DNA from 2 places in the Pacificibacter sp. genome. Region 1 is predicted to be linked to the other one. Evidence: riboswitches for the same ligand, from Rfam matches in the RefSeq annotation. Region 1 holds a riboswitch; the other holds the start of a gene.
What was found. A riboswitch is a leader RNA that binds a small molecule or an ion and turns the genes downstream of it on or off. The one in region 1 is predicted to bind thiamine pyrophosphate.

Region 1 (10,223 bases):
TTCCACCTCGATTTCAGCCGCGCTTGGCTTTTCTGTCGCGCGCGATCTTGGCGGTGCGCCTGATCCTGCGTTGGGTGATGGCATTGCTGTCATCGGCGATGGATCGATGTCTGCGGGCATGGCCTTTGAGGCGATGAACAACGCGGGTCATTTGGGCAAGCGTCTGTTTGTGATTTTGAACGACAATGAGATGTCGATTGCGGAACCAGTTGGCGCGCTGTCCAGCTATTTGTCGCGCCTTTACGCGGGTGAGCCGTTCCAAGAACTCAAAGCCGCGGCAAAAGGTGCGGTGTCTTTGTTGCCGCCGCCGTTCCAAGAGGGCGCGAAGCGGGCCAAAGAAATGCTCAAGGGTATGACTGTTGGCGGCACGATGTTCGAAGAGCTCGGCTTTTCCTATGTTGGCCCGATTGATGGCCACGACATGGATCAATTGCTGTCTGTTTTGCGCACGGTTAAAACCCGCGCCACTGGCCCCGTTTTGATCCACGCGATCACGAAAAAGGGCAAAGGCTACGCGCCTGCGGAACGCGCTATCGACAAAGGGCACGCGACTGGGAAGTTTGATGTCCTGACGGGCAAACAGCAAAAAGCCACCCCAAACGCACCGTCTTACACTTCTGTTTTTGCCAAAGCCTTGCTGGCTGAGGCCGCCGCAGACGACAAAATTTGTGCTGTGACAGCTGCGATGCCAGACGGCACGGGACTTAATCTCTTTGCAGAACGCTACGGATCACGCTGCTTTGATGTTGGCATTGCCGAACAACACGGCGTGACATTTTCTGCTGGTCTGGCTGCAGGCGGGATGAAGCCGTTTTGCGCGATGTATTCAACCTTCTTGCAGCGCGGCTATGACCAAGTGGTGCACGATGTTGCGATCCAGCGCTTGCCGGTTCGTTTTGCCATTGATCGCGCCGGTTTGGTCGGCGCGGATGGCGCAACGCATGCGGGGTCTTTTGACACAGCCTTTTTGGCAAACTTGCCAGGGTTTGTGGTCATGGCCGCGGCTGATGAGGCGGAGCTGATGCATATGGTTGCCACAGCGGCAGCGCATGATGAAGGCCCGATTGCCTTTAGATACCCACGCGGCGAAGGCGTTGGCGTGGAGCTTCCTGAACGCGGCACGCCCCTTGAAATTGGCAAAGGGCGCATTGTTCAAAACGGTGCACGTGTTGCGATCTTGTCCTTTGGGACGCGCCTTGATGCGGTTAAAACGGCTTGTGAAAGTCTGGCGCAAAAGGGCATCAAGCCGACCATCGCAGATGCGCGTTTTGCCAAGCCTTTGGACCATGATCTCATTCGCGAACTGGCGGCGAACCACGAAGCCTTGATCACCATTGAAGAAGGTGCCATCGGCGGGTTCGGGTCACATGTTGCCGATTTCCTTGCGAACGAAGGCGTTTTTGATACGGGCCTTAAGTTCAGATCGATGGTGCTGCCTGACACGTTTATTGATCAGTCCAGCCCTGAAGATATGTACGCCACAGCAGGTCTGAACGCCGCTGACATCGAAGCCAAAGTTCTTCATGTTTTAGGTGTCGAAACAATCGCAGCGCACCGCGCCTGATTTAGCTTTCAGCGGCCAAAAGGGCTTTTAGCCCCGATTTGTAATCGGGGTAGGCCAATTCGACGTTCAATTCTGACTTAATCCGGTCATTCGCAACCTTTTTGCTTTCGGCATAAAAGCTGCGCGCCATGGGTGTCATTTGCGCGGTCTCGAAGTCTTGCTCTGGCGGCAGCGGCATCCCAAGCAATTCGGCTGCATAGGCGATCACATCCTCGGGTGGGGCCGCAGCGTTGTCGCACACGTTAAAGATTTGGCTTGATTGCGGCTGGTTGATCGAGGCCAAAAGCACCCGCGCGATGTCTTCGACATGAATGCGCGAAAAGACTTGGTTTGCTTTGATGATGCGACGCGCAGTGCCATTGCGGACCTTGGCGAATGGGCCGCGACCTGGACCGTAAATGCCCGCCAGTCGGAATATCTTCAGGTTAAGCCCCAATTTTTCTGCAACGTCACGCCATTGGGCTTCGGCTGCAACGCGGGCCTTGCCGCGCGCTGTGGCTGGCGTGAGTGGCGATGTTTCATCAACCCAACCGCCACCGTGGTCGCCATAGACGCCCGTCGTCGACAAATAGCCGACCCACTCCAGATTTTGAGCCGCTTCCAAATCTGGCAAATGTGCGTGCAAAAACGGATCGCCCGTTTCGTTTGGGGCTGCAGATACCAACAAATGCGTCGCTGTGGCCAAGTCAGCTGACAAGCTGTCTTGCGGCGTGACGCGCGCGGTCATCCCCAATTGGCGCAAGGCGTCCGCTTTTTCTGCGTTGCGCGTGGTGCCCGTCATGTCCCAGCCCAAAGGTCTGAGCAAATCAGCAAGTGCCGCAGCGGAATATCCGTGTCCGTAAGAAAAAAGATGACCTGACATGATGGGGCGTCCATTTAAAAGGATAACAATACGCGCTGGGCTTGCGTCGCCCGATGAGTTGGTGACAATTGCGAAAGCAAAGGTCAAGATACAAGACCAATTTGATGAATCTAATATTGAAACGGAGTTGCAGTGGTGATGTCTGATACAGGGCTAGAAATTGAAACACCGCCAGCACAGGCGCCAGAGTTGTTTTCCGATGCTGCGGCGGCTGTGCAAAGGCTTGAAGAACTTTACACCGAAGCGACGCAGTTTTTGACCGAGCATTTTTCATTGGTCGCAGGCGGCAGCAAACCCAAATCTCGGTATCGGGCGTTCTACCCCGAAATTCGTATCACTGTGCGGTCGCATGCTGCAACGGACAGTCGTTTGTCGTTTGGGCACGTGTCAAAACCCGGTGTGTATTCGACCACTGTGACCCGCCCTGATTTGTTTCGCAATTACCTGACCTTTCAGATCCAGCAGTTGATTGAAAACCACGATATCAAAGTGGAAATCGGCCCTTCAAGCACGCCGCTGCCCGTGCACTTTGCCGTGGCCAGCGATGACAGTGTGACTGTGCCGCAAGAAGGCGTGATGGACTATCCGCTGCGCGACGTTTTTGACGTGCCGGACTTGGCGACGACACACGACAATATCGTGAATGGCATTGCGATGACCTATGAAGACGGGTCAGAACCACTTGCCCCCTTTACGGCGCAGCGCGTCGATTATTCGTTGGCGCGATTGGCGCATTATACTGCCACCGATGCGGATCATTTCCAAAATCACGTGCTGTTCACAAACTACCAATTCTATGTCGCCGAATTCGAAGCCTATGCGCGTGAACAACTGGCGGATCCTTCGAGCGGCTACACAAGTTTTGTGAGCACTGGGAACGTCGAAATCACGGACGCCGAGACGCCGATTGATCCCGTGAACAAGATGCCGCAAATGCCGACCTATCACTTGAAACGCGCTGATGGCTCTGGTGTGACTTTGGTCAATATCGGCGTGGGGCCATCGAATGCTAAGACCGCCACGGACCACATTGCGGTGCTGCGTCCACATGCGTGGGTTATGGTCGGGCATTGTGCGGGGCTGCGCAATTCTCAGCGTTTGGGGGACTTTGTTTTGGCGCATGCTTATCTGCGCGAAGATCATGTCTTGGACGCAGACTTGCCCGTTTGGGTACCGATTCCTGCGCTGGCTGAAATTCAAACATCGCTCGAAACCGCCGTTGCCCAAGTCACACAGCTTGAAGGCTATGAGCTTAAACGGATCATGCGCACGGGCACGGTCGCGACGATCGACAATCGCAACTGGGAACTGCGGGATCAATCCGGTCCCGTACAACGTTTGTCACAGTCGCGCGCCATTGGGCTTGATATGGAAAGCGCCACAATCGCGGCAAACGGGTTCCGGTTTCGGGTGCCTTACGGGACGCTTTTGTGTGTCTCAGACAAGCCTCTGCACGGCGAATTAAAGCTGCCGGGCATGGCGTCTGACTTCTATAAAAGCCAAGTTGCGCGGCATTTGTTGATCGGTATTCGCGCGATGGAGACGTTGCGAGAAATGCCGATTGAACGGATTCACAGTCGCAAATTACGCTCATTTGAGGAAACTGCCTTCCTATAAAGCGGAATTTCGCCACAAAACCTGCTAAAAATGCACGGTTTCACACACTAACCGTTGTGTGACACCACTATATTCGCATAGAAATGGCCAATACCCCCTAATCCAAGGGGGAAACGAGGAGATACAGACAATGTCGAAACCAATGACAAAAACCCAGCTTGTTGCTGCTTTGGCAGAAGAACTGGGCGCAGACAAAAAAACAGCTGGCGCAGCTCTTGAAGCCGTAACAGCAATCATCACACGCGAAGTTTCGGCTGGCGGCGCTGTGACCCTTCCAGGCGTTGGCAAAATCTACTGCCGCGAACGTCCTGCACGCATGGTTCGCAACCCACAGACTGGCGAGCAAATGCCAAAAGACGCGGACAAAGTTGTCAAAATGACAATTGCAAAAGCGCTTAAAGACAGCGTGAACGAGTAAGCTCGACGCACTTAATATTGAAAGGGTCGTGCAATTGCGCGGCCCTTTTTAGTTTTGGCCAAAGGGGTCTGGGCTGTGGATATCAAAGCAATCGTGATGGGCGTGGCCTTTGTGGTCATGTGGTCATCAGCCTTTACATCGGCGCGGATCATCGTTGCGGATGCGCCGGCCCTGGCCGCCTTGTCCGTGCGCTTTTTGCTGTCAGGGATTGTGGGCGTTGGCTTGGCGCGCGCACTTGGGCAGTCGTGGGTTTTCACAGGCAGACAGTGGCGCGCGATCGTGATTTTCGGCTTGTGCCAAAACGTGGCCTACCTTGGATTGTATTTTCTGGCTATGCGTTCGGTGGAGGCGTCCTTGGCCTCGGTTCTGGCCTCATCCATGCCCTTGGTTGTCGCCTTGCTGTCGACCATATTTTTGCGAGAATTGCCGCGTCCCGTCGCGGTGCTTGGACTGGTGATCGGGTTCCTTGGCGTGTTGTTGATCATGGGCACGCGCCTGTCCTCTGGAAGCGATCTTGTCGGTGTCTTCATGTGTGTCGTCGGGACGGTCGCGCTTGCAGTTGCCACGCTTGCTGTGCGTTCTGTTGGGGCAGGGGCCAACGTGTTGATGGTGGTCGGCCTGCAAAGTTTGATCGGCAGCGCTGTGTTGGCGCTGCTGTCACCGCTGGTTGATACCTACACGCTGAACCTGTCGAAAAACCTCGTTTTTGCCATGCTGTACACGACGTTTGTGCCTGGGCTTCTTGCGACATGGATTTGGTTCAAGTTGGTGGAACGCATTGGCACCATCAAAGGCGCCGCGTTTCACTTTTTGAACCCGTTTTTTGGTGTGGCCATTGCGGCCTTGATGCTTGGCGAACACGCGAACGGCTGGGACATCGTCGGCGTGGCGACGATTATGATCGGTATCTTAGCGGTTCAGTTGTCGAAGGCGTGAGCTTAGTCGCCGAAAACACCCAAAGGCGCTTCGCCGTTTTGGCCACGATGCAACAAGATGTGGTCCAAAATCACGCAGGCCATCATGGCTTCGCCGACCGGAACAGCACGAATGCCAACACATGGATCGTGACGCCCTTTGGTGATCAAATCGGTGTCTTGGCCGGATTTGGTGATGGTCTGGCGTGATGTAAGGATCGAGCTTGTCGGTTTGACCGCAAAGCGCACGACCAAATCTTGACCCGTTGAAATGCCACCAAGGATGCCACCTGCGTGGTTGGACATGTAGCGCGGGCCATCATTGCCCATCCGAATCTCGTCGGCATTTTCTTCGCCGGTAAGTTTTGCGGCGTTCATGCCTTCGCCAATTTCGACGCCTTTAACGGCGTTGATAGACATCATGGCAGCGGCCAGATCCGTATCAATCTTGGCATAGATCGGCGCGCCAAGCCCTGCAGGCGCACCAGAGGCCACAACTTCGACCACCGCACCAACCGAAGAGCCGGATTTGCGGATGTCGTCCAAGTAAGCAGCCCAGTTTTTGGCTGTGATGGCGCTGGGCACCCAAAATGGGTTGTTGTCGATCTCGGCCATATCGCGTTCGCCGATAATACCGTTTGGCCCGATTTGGGTCATGTAGCCTTTGATCTCAAGACCAGGTGCAAGTTTGGCAAGAGCTGCGCGGGCAATACCACCAGCAGCCACGCGGGCCGCCGTTTCGCGTGCAGAAGACCGTCCGCCACCGCGATAGTCGCGAATGCCGTATTTTTGGAAATAGGTGATGTCTGCATGTCCAGGGCGGAACTTTTCGGCGATATCGCCGTAGTCTTTGGAGCGCTGATCCGTATTGCGAATCATCAACTGAATGGGCGTGCCTGTGGTTTTGCCTTCAAACACACCGGACAGGATTTCGACCTGATCGGGTTCGCGGCGCTGAGTGGTGTACTTAGACGTGCCCGGTTTGCGCTTATCCAGCCACACTTGCAGCATCTCTTCGGTCAACTCGACACCGGGTGGGCACCCGTCAACAGTCGCGCCAAGCGCGGGTCCGTGGCTTTCGCCCCAAGTGGTGAAACGGAAAAGGTGGCCGAATGTGTTGATGCTCATGCTGTGCTCCTAGATCGTCTGTTGGTTTAACGGGTGTTTGCCCCAACGAAAAGGGGGCTGTGCGTCTTGGGCTTGTGCTTTGTGCATTTGACGCTAAATTGCGCCCTACCTCGGGGTGCCACCACATGTGGCTGAGATGCGTAATGCGGACCCGTAGAACCTGAACCGGCTAACACCGGCGGAGGGAAGGTATTCGCTTTTACAATGCGACCTTTTTCTTCGCCCATTTTTGAATGGAGCGAGCTATGAAATATAGCCTCACACTTGCAGCCTCACTTTTGGCAACGTCAGCTTTTGCTGATCCTTTGACGATTTACGCACCTGATTACTTTGGATCCGAATGGGGTCCAGGCCCAGCGATCAAAGCTGCGTTTGAAGAAACATGCGATTGTGAAATCGAATATGTAACGGGTGATTTGCTGCCACGCCTTTTGTTGGAAGGCGAACGCACGAACGCTGACGTTGCGATTGGTTTTAACTCGGATGTCACCAAAAAGGCGCGCGAATCTGGCTTGTTCGTGCCGCACAACGTCGACACCTCGCCGCTGACGTTGCCGCTTGATTGGAACGATGACACCTTCTTGCCGTTCAACTGGGGCTACACCGCCTTTGTGTACGACAATACCAAAATCGCCAATCCGCCTAAGAGCTTTGCCGAATTGGTCAACAGCGATGCGGACCTGAAGATCGCAATCCAAGATCCTCGCACGTCCATTTCCGGTCTTGCGTTGGTGCTTTGGGGCAAACAAGTGTTTGGCGATGACGCAGAAGCGGCATGGGGCAAGTTCGCGCCAAAAGTGACCACGGTCACCAAAGGCTGGTCCGAAGCATATGGCATGTTTACAGACGGCGAAGTGGACATGGTTTTGTCTTACACAACCTCGCCCGCGTACCACATCATTGCCGAAGAAGATCAGACCAAGTCGGCTGCTTTGTTTGATGAAGGTCACTACTTTATGGTCGAATTGGCCGCTAAGTTGAAAACAACAGATCAGCCTGAATTGGCGGATCAGTTCATGGCGTTCATCATGGATGAAAAATTCCAAAAGCTGATCCCAACTGCCAACTGGTCATACCCTGCGGCCTTGCCAGTGGATCAGTGGCCAGCTGAGTTTTCGCAGTTGAACTACCCTGAAAAGGCCATCTTTTTGAATGAAGATGAAGCAGCGGCGCTTCGGGATGAGGCAATCGCTGAATGGCGCGCCGGTTTCTCGCAGTAAGCCCATGGCCGGGGCTGATCGTCGCCGCTTTGGTGGCGTTTTTCAGCCTCGGCACTTTGGTTGCTGTCGCCTTGCGCGCCGAGTCTTTCGGCGCGCTTGATCGGTTCGACCTTGCCGCTGTGCGCTTTACCATTGTGCAAGCGATATGGTCCGCCGTGTTGTCTGTCGGTCTCGCTGTTCCCGTTGCGCGCGCCTTGGCGCGGCGGTCTTTTTGGGGGCGACGCGCGCTTGTCACGCTGCTGGGCGCGCCATTTATTTTGCCCGTAATCGTCGCCATTTTGGGGCTCACGGCGGTGTTCGGGCGCTCTGGCATTGTGGCTTACGGCCTAAGCTTGGCCGGATTAGAGCCTATTTCCATCTACGGTTTTCACGGCGTGCTCTTGGCGCATGTTTTTTTCAACCTGCCTTTGGCGACGCGGTTGCTGTTGCATGGGTGGGGATCTGTACCGGCGGAGCAGTTTCGACTGGCCTCCGCGCTGGATTTCGCGCCGCGTGACGTGTTTTGGCACATCGAATGGCCGATGCTGCGCAGTCTTGTTCCCGGTATTCTTGCGATCATCTTTTTGATTTGCACCACGAGTTTCGCGGTGGCGCTGACCTTTGGTGGCGGACCAGATGCGACGACTGTGGAATTGGCCATTTATCAGGCGTTTAAGTTTGACTTTAATGTGGGCAAAGCCGCGCTTTTGGCGGGGGTTCAATTTGCCATCTGCGGCGTGGCCGCTTTGGGTTCGCTTTGGTTCACGCTTCCACAAGCGGTGACGGGCGGGCAAGACCGCGTGGTGCACCGATTTGACACCCGTGGCATCGCGTCGAAATGTCTGGATACGCTGTGGATTAGCGTTGCGGCATTGTTTTTGATCGTGCCGCTGGTTGCGATTTTCATGCAAGGCGCGCCAAGCCTGATGTCCTTGCCGCAATCGGTGTGGATGTCTGCGCTGCGGTCTTTGATCACGGCTCTTGGGTCGGCGGGTCTGTCAGTTGTGTTCGCTGTGTCCTTAGCGCTTGCTGCCCTGCGGTGGCGGTGGTTGGAGGGCGTCGGCATGATGAGCGTCGCTGCATCGCCTTTGGTGATGGGCACGGGCTTGTTCATCATGGTGTTTCCCTTTGTGGACCCTGCGACGATCGCATTGCTTGTGACGGCTTTGGTCAATGCCGTGATGTCTTTGCCGTTTGTGTTGCGCTCGATCGCGCCTGCGGTGCGCGCAAGCGAGCGCCGATTTGGCCCCCTGTCTGACAGTCTTGGCATGACGGGATGGGCGCGGTTCAACTTGATGATTCTGCCGCGTATTCGCGCACCGCTTGGGTTTTCGGCGGGCTTGGCGGCCGCGCTGTCCATGGGGGATTTGGGCGTCGTGACGTTGTTTGCGCGCCCAGATGGTGCGACGTTGCCGTTGCAAATCTACCGATTGATGGGCGCTTATCGGATGGACCAAGCGATGGGCGCGGCCCTGTTGCTTTTGTTGGTCAGTCTTGGATTGTTTTATCTGTTCGACAGAGGAGGGCGTGGAAATGTTAAGCTTTGAACGCGTTGAGATCACCTATGACGACTTTACGTTGCGCGCTGACTTTTCTATTGAAGCAGGCAAGCGGGTCGCAGTTTTAGGGCCTTCGGGGGCTGGCAAAAGCACGCTTTTGGCCGCGCTTGGTGGGTATATTGCGCTGTCGCGCGGTGCCATTCAGTGGGATGGGGCAGCGATCGAGGCCCTGTTGCCAAGCCAGCGCCCGATTTCCAACGTGTTTCAAGACAACAATCTGTTCACGCATATGACCGCCGCGCAGAACGTGGGTCTGGGGCTGAAGCCCAGCCTTCGCCTGTCTGCGGCTGAGCAAGAGCAGGTCGCAACTGCGCTGGCCACTGTTGGTTTGGACGGGCTTGGCGACCGCTTACCTGCCGCGCTTTCAGGCGGGCAGCAAAGCCGTGTGGCGCTTGCGCGTCTGCTGGTGCAGCAAAAGCCTTTGGTGCTGCTGGATGAGCCGTTTTCGGCGCTTGGGCCTGCGATGCGGATGGAGATGGTGGATCTGACACGGGATGTGGGCACACGCCTTGGGGCGACGCTGATCATGGTGAGCCATGACATCAAAGATGTTGAGCGGTTTGCGGATGAGGTTGTCTGGGTGCAAGCCGGCATGTGTCATGCGCCCAAGGCGTTGGATGTGTTTTTAAGCGATCCGCCTGCGGGGTTCACCGCATACGTTGGAGAGTAGATGCAAAAAAGGCGCCCCATTGGAGCGCCTTTTCTTTTGGTGTCGATCTGAATTTACAGGTCGAATTTTTTGCCTTTGTGCGGTGCCCACAATTTCTTGTTTGTGAGGTACAGCAATACAGTCATCAAGAAGAGCAATGTCACCGCAACGAAGCCAGCTTGTTTGCGGGCCATCATTTTTGGCTCAGCTGTCCACATCAAGAATGCCGCAAGATCTTCGGCTTCGTGGTGCAACTCATTTGAGTGACCGTCTGCGAATTCAACGTCTTCACCGTAAAGCGGGGGCGCCATAG
Region 2 (10,223 bases), on a different contig from region 1:
GTCAGGTGCGGCTTCCTTGTGCAATCTCAGCCCGATTTCACCATAGCCAAAACAACACGGCGCAAGTGCTGCCATCAAGTCCAAAAAATCACCCTGCACCCCAGCGTCCATGACGTAACGGGTGTAGGCAAGGTTTTCGAGTTCTTCGGTGGCGGCAAATAAAGTCGCCTCATCAATGCCTTCGGCGGCGCAGGTTTTGACATGCAACGCCATTTCATGGCTGACCAACGCGTTCACGGTGCTGGCACAGGTTTTCATCTCGTCTAGCGTGTCGGCTTTGACCACGGCCAACGACCACGCACGGGCGAAATGCACCAAAAAGACGTAATCTTGGATGAGATAATGCACGAATGCCGCGCGCGGTAATGTCCCGTCCGCAAGGCCTGTGACGAAGGGGTGATGCGTGTAGGCCTGCCAGTCAGATCCGCTGCCAGCGCGCCAAAGTGCGAAAGTGTCGCCATATGAATGCGGGCTCATGGCGCGCTCACGTCTATGGCGATGGTGGAAACAGGATTGATGCCTGGGATCAGGCCAGCGTCATACATAAAGGTCTCGAACGCGGCATAGCGCCCAATGTCGATCGCCGCAGGGCGCAGGGCAAATCGCGGCAAAGTGTCGACCCAAGCACGCGCATTCAACTCGTCTTGCAGCTCTGGCGCGGTGCTTGAAAAGATGTCCCAACTGTCTTGAGGATGGTTGACGATATATTGCGTCGCCTTTTGCGTCGCGGCCAAAAATCGCCGGATCATATCGGGGTTCATGGTGTCTTTGTGGGCCACATAAATCAATTCGTCATAAGGCGGCAGGCCTTCTTCTTCGACGTAAAAACACCGCCCGGGCACGCCTTCGATATCCATTTGGTTCAACTCAAAATTGCGAAACGCGCCAATCACCGCATCGACTTGGCCAGACATCAACGACGGGGACAGCGACCAATTCACGTTGATCAATTCCACATCATCAAGCGTCAGCCCGTGTGTGTCTAAAACGCGGCCCAACACAGCCTCTTCCACACCACCAACAGAGAAACCGACTTTCTTCCCCTTAAGTATTTGCGGAGACGTGATCGGACCATCTGCCAGTACCAAAAGGCAATTCAGTGGGGTCGCCACAAGCGTGCCGACACGCACCAAGGGCAGCTCTTCATGCGCGAACATGTGCAACTGCGGCTGATAGGAAATCGCCAAGTCGATCTTGTCCGCTGCGACCAATTTTGGCGGATCTGATGGGTCCGCGGGGGCGATGATCTCAACGTCAAGATCGACGTCGGCGAAGTACCCTTTTTCTTGGGCGACAATGATCGGCCCGTGGTCTGGGTTGACGAACCAATCGAGCATCAGTGTCATTTTGTCTTGCGCCCAAAGTGGCGCTGCGTAGATGGAAATAGCGCTCGCCAGTAAAATAGATTTCATAATCACGCTCCTTTTGAGGTGTCGTATAAATGTGCGAAATGGTGGACAGGGCCATGGCCCGTGCCGACTTGCAATCGGTCTGCTTGGGCGATGGCATGGGTGACGTAGGACTTTGCCGCAGAGACTGCAGTCACGATATCGCCGCCTTGGGCGATCTGTGCGGCAAGCGCTGACGATAGGGTGCACCCCGTGCCATGCGTGTTTTGCGTCAAAGTGCGCGGACTTTCGAACCACGTTGCAGTGTCCTTTGTGACAAGGCAGTCGGGGCTTTCAGCGCCGTCCAAATGCCCGCCCTTCATCAAAACGGCTTTGCATCCAAGCCCGCAAAGGGCGCGCCCTTGGGTTTCCATTTCAGGGCGCGTTGTTGCCACATCTGTTCCCAATAAATGTGCAGCTTCGGGAAGGTTCGGCGTCAGCACCGTAGCCATCGGCAAAAGTGCATCGCGCACAACGCCAACAGCATCAGGGTCCAGCAATGCGGCACCACCTTTTGCAATCATCACCGGATCAAGCACAATCGGAACGTCTCGCCCGCTGAGCGCGTTCGCCACGGCCTGCGCGATTTCGGCGTTGGCGATCATCCCGATTTTGACGGCGTGTACAGAAATGTCGTCGAAGACTGACGTAATCTGGCTTTGCACAAAGGCGGGGGGGACCAGATGAATGTCCTGCACGCCGGTGGTGTTTTGCGCGGTCAGCGCCGTGAGCGCCGCCATGGCAAACGCCCCGTTGGCGGAGATAGCTTTGATGTCGGCTTGTATGCCCGCACCCCCTGAGGGGTCAGATCCTGCAATACTCAGAACATTGGGGGTCATGCTTGTACCTCCGACGTTCTGATTTTTGATCTGAACTGCTCTGCGGCATGTCTGGGATTTGGCTGGCCACAAATTGCAGACACCACGGCCAGACCATCGGCACCTGTGGCCCAGACTTGATCTTGGTGGTCTGCTTTTAGACCTCCGATAGCCACAGTTGGCACGTGGGAAAGCGTCACCAGCTGCGCCAACCCGTCAAATCCAATCGGTGCTTTGTGATCTGATTTGGTTGGCGTGCCAAAAACTGGCCCAAGCCCCAAATAGTCGACACGCCCCGTGTCCGCAGCCTTGACCGTTTGCGGTGTTTCGCAAGACAGCCCGAGGATTTTTGATGGCCCCAATAGGGCGCGCGCTTGCTCTGGCGTCATATCGCCTTGGCCAATATGCGCGCCGTCGACATTTGCAGCACAGGCGGCCTCGACATCGTCGTTTATCACCAACGGCACGCCGGTGCCGGCAAGGGCGACTTTCAGTCGCCATGCCATATCAATCCGTTCGAGTGTGGTCGCGTCTTTGGCGCGCAGTTGCACCATGGTCACGCCACCAGCCACGGCCTGCATAACTGTTTCGACCAAGCCAACATCGCTGCACAGCGCCGTGTCTGTCACCAAATAAAGCTGCAATTTTGACCGCAGATCCATCATCATAGGATCGCCGCTGCCAAGTTTTCGGGCTGGGTTGCCGCCAAAGCATCCAAGAAATGCATCTGAAAACTGCCAGGTCCGTCCGCGCGTTCTGCGGCTTGAGTGCCTGCAACTTTGAAATGCGCCAAGGTCGCAAGAGCCGCCTCAAACGCGGGGCCACTGGCGGCATATGCGCCCATCAAAGCCGTTTGTGAACACCCTAATGCTGTGACTTTTGGCATAAGGTCTGATCCGCCCGCGACCTGCGCGGATCGTGTGCCGTCCGTGACGAAATCAACGGGACCAGTGACGGCCACGACTGAGCCGAACTTTTGCGCCAGCGCGCGCGCTGCATCTTGGGCCGCATCGACACTATCACCACTGTCAGCGCCTTTGCCCGCACCTGCTTCGCCGGCCATTGCCATGATTTCAGACGCATTGCCGCGCAGAATTGTCGGGCGCAGGGCCATCAAGTCTTGAGCGACGCTTTTGCGATACGCCGAAATGAAATGCGCAACAGGATCGAGCACCCAAGGGATGTTTTTGTCAGCTGCAGTGCGTGCCGCTTCCAACATGCTAGCGGCCCATGCAGGTGACAGCGTGCCAATGTTGATCGTCAGCGCGCCACAGATCGGTGTGAAGTCAGCGATCTCGTCCTGCGCGTGTACCATGGCGGGCGACGCGCCTGCGGCAAGAACAACATTTGCGGCGACATTCATCGCAACGAAATTGGTCATGCAGTGCACCAACGGGTTTTGGTCGCGCAGAGAAATAATAAGGGATTGCGGTGTCATTTTGTCTCCTTTTCTGTCGAAAAAAGGGACAACGCCCGCGACAAAGCGGAACGCAACACCTCCCTCCGCCAGCATTATCTGGTTCAGGTTCAAAGGGTACGTCTCAGCCTTTCGGCGCCCCTGGTGCGGCTTTGATAGGCCGATGATTTGGGACTGTCAAACCGCAAAATTTACGATTTCATGGGGGGATAGGACTTCTGAACATATTATTTGAGACATGCCAAAAGTGCTGAAATGTCGCGGAGCAGGGGCCAAATGGCCTGTCTTTCTTGCCTTACCGTGATGTTGGCGCAGCGTCAGGGGGGGGAAATTTCTTTCTTCGTTCGAATTCCTCAGATATCGGTGATCTGTAGGACGCAAACGCCTCAGTGAGTCGCGTCAGTCCCGTGTGTTTCAACTCATAAGGTGGCCCCATGCGTCAGGTTCTTGCGTCTTCGTCGGCATTGTTGCTCGGCATGTTGCTTTTGATGATCGGCAATGGCCTGCAAGGCTCGGTCTTGGGGGTGCGCGGCGGCTTGGAAGGGTTTTCCACCTTTGCCCTGTCCATCGTCATGTCGGGCTATTTCCTTGGCTTTTTGGGTGGTTCGCAAATCACACCACATTTGATCCGCCGCGTCGGCCATGTGCGAGTCTTTGCCGCACTGGCCTCATTCATTTCGGCGGCTTTGATCATTTTTCCAACACTCACGGACCCCATCGTGTGGACCCTGTTGCGCATCGTGTTGGGGTTTTGTTTCTCTGGCGTTTACGTGACGGCGGAAAGCTGGCTCAACAATGCCACCACCAACGAGATGCGCGGCAAGACCTTGTCGGCCTATATGATGGTGCAGATGGTCGGCATGGTGATCGCGCAAGGCATTTTGTCTCTTGGCGATCCATCGGGTTATGTCCTGTTCATCGTGCCGTCAGTATTGGTCTCAATTTCTTTCGCGCCGATTTTGCTTTCAGTGTCGCCCACGCCGCCTTTCGAGACGTCTAAATCCATGACGCTGCGCCGGTTATTTCAGGTGTCACCCTTGGGCTGTGTTGGCATGTTTTTGATGGGGGGCGTGTTTGCTGCCCAATTGGGAATGTCGTCGGTCTACGCCATTCAAGCAGGCTTTTCTTTGCCGGAAGTGTCGATCTTTATTGCGGGCATCTTTATCGGTGCTGTGATTTTTCAGATTCCGATTGGCTGGATATCGGATCGTATGGACCGCCGTTTGGTGATTTTAGGCGCGGCTGCTGTTGGTGGTGTGGCTTGTGTCGTGGGCAGTATTGTTGGCACGCATCTCTATGTGGCTGTCGGGGTCGCTGTTGTAGCAGGGGGGATGGCAACCCCGCTCTATTCTTTGCTGATTGCGCATACCAATGACTATCTCGACCCTGATGATATGGCGGGCTCCTCTGGCGGTCTGATCTTTATCAATGGAGTTGGTGCTGTGGGCGGTCCTGTTGTGGCAGGCTGGCTGATGGGCGTGTTTGGCCCCGCTGGCTATTGGGTGATCCAAGCTGTGTTGATGCTGTCCATCGTGGGCTATGCCGCTTGGCGGATGACGCGCCGCGCCGCAATTCCGGTGGATGAAACCGCCGCTTATGTCGCGGTTATGCCGTCTTCAACGCTTGTTGCATCTGAAGTGGCGCAGGAATGGGCGATTGAACAGGCTGAAGAAGAGGCAGAAGATGCTGCCTAAAAAGGCGTTTGATATACCGCAGTATACCGAACATTGCGCAAACTGTCTCAATTGCGCAACATTTGCAAATTTGACGTGATTTGGGAAATGCTCCCCTTGCGTCAAATACCTGTGATTGTAACGATTTTATGTAACGGCACGCCATAACGGAGAGACCCCATGGCCTATATCAAGTCGCAAAAGCCCATTGTCACACCAGATGAAGTGTTGTCCTTCTGGCTCGATGAGCTCTCACCCAAAGATTGGTATGTTGCAAATGATGCGGTTGATGCAAAAATCCGCGATCGGTTTTTGCCAGCTTGGGAAAAGGCGCAAGAAGGTGCATTTTCGCTTTGGCTGACTTACGCGTCTGGGGCCTTGGCTTACATCATTCTCAACGATCAAATGCCGCGCAATATGTTCCGCGGTGACGGCAAAAGCTTTGCTTCAGATCGCATTGCATTGGCTGCCGCGAAAGCCGCGATTTCCAAAGGCTGGGATATGAAAATTGACGTGCCTGCGCGCCAGTTCTTCTACATGCCGTTGATGCATTCTGAGTGCCTCACAGACCAAGAGCGCAACGTGTGTTTGTTCAAAGAGCGCATGAATTCGAGCGACGACAACCTCACCCACGCCAAGGCGCATCGCAATGTGATCCGTGAGTTTGGGCGGTTCCCATACCGCAACGAAGCGCTCAAGCGTGCCACAAATGCCGCAGAAAAGGTGTTTTTGTCCAAGGGCGGGTATCGTTTTGCGCTTGAGTGCTTGTCGCCAAAAGCGGCTTAAGCCTTGTAATACATAACAAAATACTGGACCTATGCGTTTTCCGTCTGAGCTATGCGTCAGGTGGGATGCGGCCTTTCGCGTTCAATTGCACAGGACCCGTTGCCCGATTTTCAAAAGTAGTTTAGCTTCAAACTAAATTTGGTTTCGGGAGGATCCCCATGTCTGATAAATCTTTTGATCTCGTTGTAATCGGTGCCGGTCCGGGTGGTTATGTGGCCGCAATTCGCGCAGCACAGCTCGGTCTGTCCGTTGCGTGTATTGAGCGTGAAAACCTTGGGGGCATTTGTCTCAACTGGGGCTGTATCCCGACCAAAGCGTTGCTGCGTTCAGCTGAGATTTATCACCAAATGGAACGCGCCAAAGATTACGGCCTGTCTGCAGACAAAATCGGATTTGATCTCGACGCTATTGTCCAGCGTTCACGCGGTGTTGCCAAGCAAATGAATGGCGGCATCAAAGGCCTGTTCAAGAAAAACAAAATCACGTCCATCATGGGCGAGGCCAAATTGGCTGGCAAAGGCCAAGTGATCGTCACAACCGACAAGGGCACCGAAACCCTGACAGGTAAAAACATCATCGTCGCCACCGGCGCGCGTGCGCGTGAATTGCCTGGTCTTGAGGCCGACGGCGATCTGGTTTGGGCCTACCGTCAAGCACTTGTGCCAACTCGGATGCCGAAAAAGCTCTTGGTCATCGGCTCTGGCGCGATTGGCATTGAATTTGCGTCTTTCTACAACACGCTCGGCGCTGACACGACTGTGGTCGAAGTCATGGACCGCGTGTTGCCGGTGGAAGACAAAGACATTTCCACATTTGCGAAAAAGCAATTCGTCAAGCAAGGCATGAAAATCCTCGAAAAAACCACCGTCAAAAAACTCGACCGCTCTGCGGGCAAAGTTGTGGCCCATTTGGAGGACGCCAAAGGCACAACAACGCAAGAATTTGACACGGTGATTTCCGCGGTGGGTATCGTGGGCAATGTTGAAAACCTTGGTCTCGAAGAGCTCGGCGTCAAAATTGACCGCACGCACATCGTCACAGACGAATACTGCCGCACGGGTGTGGACGGCGTGTTCGCGATTGGTGATGTCGCAGGTGCGCCGTGGCTGGCCCACAAAGCGTCCCATGAAGGCGTTATGGTGGCCGAGCTGGTTGCCGGCCTTAAAGCCCACGCGATCAAGCCAAATTCCATCGCGGGCTGTACATACTGTCACCCACAAGTGGCCTCAGTCGGTCTGACCGAAGCGAAAGCGAAAGAAGCGGGCTACAAAGTCAAAGTCGGCAAATTCCCATTCATCGGCAACGGTAAAGCTGTGGCCATGGGCGAAGCCGAAGGCCTTGTGAAAACCGTGTTTGACGAAGTCACAGGCGAGCTTTTGGGCGCGCATATGGTTGGCGCTGAAGTCACCGAGATGATCCAGGGCTATGTCATCGGACGTCAGCTTGAGACCACCGAAGAAGACCTGATGCAAACCGTCTTCCCGCACCCGACCATGTCAGAAATGATGCACGAATCCGTGCTTGATGCATATGGGCGCGCGCTGCATATTTAAGGGGCATTTTGAAAGCCCTTTGATATGACATCACAATTGATAGAAATCGGACGCGCCTATGGTGTGTCCGATTTTTCGTTGCTGACAGCCGCATTTGAGGCCGCCGACATTCCATTGTTTCTAGCGGGCGCACAGTCTCACAGCGTGATCCCGAATTTTGCCGTGGCAATGGGAGGCGCGCAGATTTGTGTTTTTTCTCATGATCGGGACGCTGCGATCCACTTGTTGAACAGTTTGGACTTCCGTCATGAACTCGCGCTTCCTATGTGGCTCAAGATCCTTTGCGTGACGGTGTCACTGCTTCTAAGTGTTGTCCCGATCCACTTTACGGGCGTTTTTCCGCGGTTTCACAGTGTTGTGGAACAGGTTGGCGACAGGACGCCCGAGGACATCTGACCCCGCTTTGCGTTTGTGTTGTAGCTGCTTGCATAAGTTCGGTAGGTGTTCTTAATCGCGAAGCATGGGCGCGGGGGTTGTGCACAAATAAATGCACCCCTATGCTCTTCCTATGACGGATTGGGATTCCCTTCGATATATTTTGGCAGTGGCACGCGAAGGCGGGCTGTCTGGTGCTGCGCGCGTGCTTGGGGTTAATCACGCCACTGTCTCGCGCCAGCTTTCACGGGCTGAAGAAGCCGCGGGTGTTCGGTTTTTCACGCGGTTGGCCTCAGGCTTGCAAGCCACAGAGGCAGGTAAAGTTGCCATCGCCCATGCCGAGGAAGTCGAAGCTCGCATGGTGGCGCTGGATATTGCTTTGGCCGCCCGTGATGAGACCGAGGAAGGCGAGTTGCGGATCACTATTCCGCCGCTCGTGGCCGAGGATCACTTCGCAGAAGACCTAAAAGAATTCAAACGGTTGCATCCGTTTATCGACATTCAAATCTGTGGCTCTACCGAAGTCCTTAATCTGCACAAGCGCGAGGCGGATATCGCCATTCGTGTCAGCAGTTCACCTGAAGAAAGCCTTTGGGGCCGCATGATGGTGCAGCAGCGGGCAGGGTGGTTTGCCTCGCCTGCGTTCTTGGAAGAGTACAAGGACGTGTTGGACGGCGTCGATACAGAAACGCCGTTGCCTTATATCGGGTTCACGGCTTGGGACAATGTTTGTCCGCCGACGTTGTTTGCGAATATGCCCAGCTGTCGCATGGCGTTGAAGACGGATGATATGATTTCCGCGATCTCTGCGGCGCATTTGGGACACGGCGTTGTGCGCTGTACCCATTTGGTTGGTGGCGGTGATCCAAAGCTTGTACGTGTGCCGCAATTCGCGCTGGATGATCACTTTCCGATTTGGATTTTGACCCATCCTGATTTGCGCCACGTGCCACGTGTCACCGAATTTATGCGGTTTATTGCGGGCCGTTTTTCTGCGCGCCGAGACATCTATTTTGGACCAGACGAACCAAACGCGGGCGGGCAAATGGCCAGCACGGAACAAGCGACCTTTGACGGGGCCGCGGCTGTTGAGCCTGCCGAATAACGTAGATCTGTCAGACCTTATGCGCGCGTGATGTCGCCGCCGCCCTGTATCCAATCGCCAAGGCCGCCGAGGTTAATGACCGGCGCATGGCCCATTTGCGTCAACATACGTGCGGCACCAGCGGAGCGCGCACCAGAGGCACAATAAAGCACAATGTCTTTACCTGATTTAAGCTCCGCAATGCATTCGGGCGAAGACGGATTTGCGCGCATGGATAGGGTGGCTAAGGGCAGACTGATCGCCCCTTTCGCCATGCCTGACTGCTTGATTTCGCTTGGGTCTCGCACGTCGATCAAGACCAATGTGCCTTGGCGTAAGCCGGCTTCGACTTCGGGGACTGAAATTGTTGGGCCTGACTTGAACATGGCAAACATAGGGTGTGCTTTCGATTGTATGTTTTGTCGTGTTTTTAGCTCCTCTAGTTCAAAATTTCTGTGATCAAGTCACCAAATGAGGTTTCTGATCTCGCCGCGCGGTCTTGCGTTGCGCCATACAGCAATGTGACCCAGATAATGTTAATGTTCGCCTAATGTTCTCATTTTTCTATTGGAACATGTCCGATTGCCCGTTAGATATGTGCAAAGCGTTAATTTATGCGTGAATCTATACGGGTGGCAGGCACATGGCAGAGCTGAAATCAATCGAAGTCAGAGGCGCGCGCGAGCACAACCTTAAGAACATCGATGTGGATATTCCACGCGATGAATTGGTTGTCATCACAGGGCTGTCTGGGTCGGGTAAATCCTCGCTCGCCTTTGATACGATTTACGCCGAAGGACAGCGGCGCTATGTCGAATCCTTGAGCGCCTATGCCCGTCAATTCCTTGATATGATGGGGAAACCTGACGTGGATCACATCGCGGGTCTCAGCCCTGCGATCTCGATTGAACAAAAAACCACATCGAAAAATCCGCGCTCGACTGTGGGCACTGTGACCGAGATTTACGATTATCTGCGTCTGTTGTTCGCCCGCGCTGGCACGCCTTATAGCCCCGCCACGGGCGACCCGATTGAGGCGCAACAGGTGCAAGATATGGTCGATATCGTGATGACACTGGCGGAGGGCACGCGGGGGTTTTTGCTTGCGCCGATCGTGCGCGATCGCAAA

Region 2: another riboswitch for thiamine pyrophosphate. It lies ahead of thiM (hydroxyethylthiazole kinase); the one in region 1 lies ahead of thiB (thiamine ABC transporter substrate binding subunit).

Annotation. Positions count from the first base shown of each region.
Region 1 covers NZ_JBDMZG010000007.1:6,842-17,064, reverse strand. Annotated here, with positions in the region: gene dxs (1-deoxy-D-xylulose-5-phosphate synthase) at 1-1,564, shown strand, start outside; gene ABF287_RS00420 (SDR family oxidoreductase) at 1,566-2,426, opposite strand; gene ABF287_RS00415 (AMP nucleosidase) at 2,565-4,043, shown strand; gene ABF287_RS00410 (HU family DNA-binding protein) at 4,174-4,461, shown strand; gene ABF287_RS00405 (DMT family transporter) at 4,537-5,397, shown strand; gene aroC (chorismate synthase) at 5,400-6,503, opposite strand; TPP riboswitch at 6,605-6,707, shown strand; gene thiB (thiamine ABC transporter substrate binding subunit) at 6,749-7,723, shown strand; gene ABF287_RS00390 (thiamine/thiamine pyrophosphate ABC transporter permease ThiP) at 7,699-9,249, shown strand; gene ABF287_RS00385 (ATP-binding cassette domain-containing protein) at 9,236-9,931, shown strand; gene ABF287_RS00380 (cytochrome c1) at 9,985-10,223, opposite strand, start outside.
Region 2 covers NZ_JBDMZG010000096.1:2,366-12,588, forward strand. Annotated here, with positions in the region: gene tenA (thiaminase II) at 1-477, opposite strand, end outside; gene ABF287_RS08940 (ABC transporter substrate-binding protein) at 474-1,412, opposite strand; gene thiD (bifunctional hydroxymethylpyrimidine kinase/phosphomethylpyrimidine kinase) at 1,415-2,227, opposite strand; gene thiE (thiamine phosphate synthase) at 2,224-2,874, opposite strand; gene thiM (hydroxyethylthiazole kinase) at 2,871-3,644, opposite strand; TPP riboswitch at 3,688-3,776, opposite strand; gene ABF287_RS08960 (MFS transporter) at 4,058-5,317, shown strand; gene ABF287_RS08965 (DUF924 family protein) at 5,504-6,082, shown strand; gene lpdA (dihydrolipoyl dehydrogenase) at 6,241-7,635, shown strand; gene ABF287_RS08975 (hypothetical protein) at 7,660-8,031, shown strand; gene ABF287_RS08980 (LysR family transcriptional regulator) at 8,144-9,115, shown strand; gene ABF287_RS08985 (rhodanese-like domain-containing protein) at 9,133-9,489, opposite strand; gene uvrA (excinuclease ABC subunit UvrA) at 9,738-10,223, shown strand, end outside.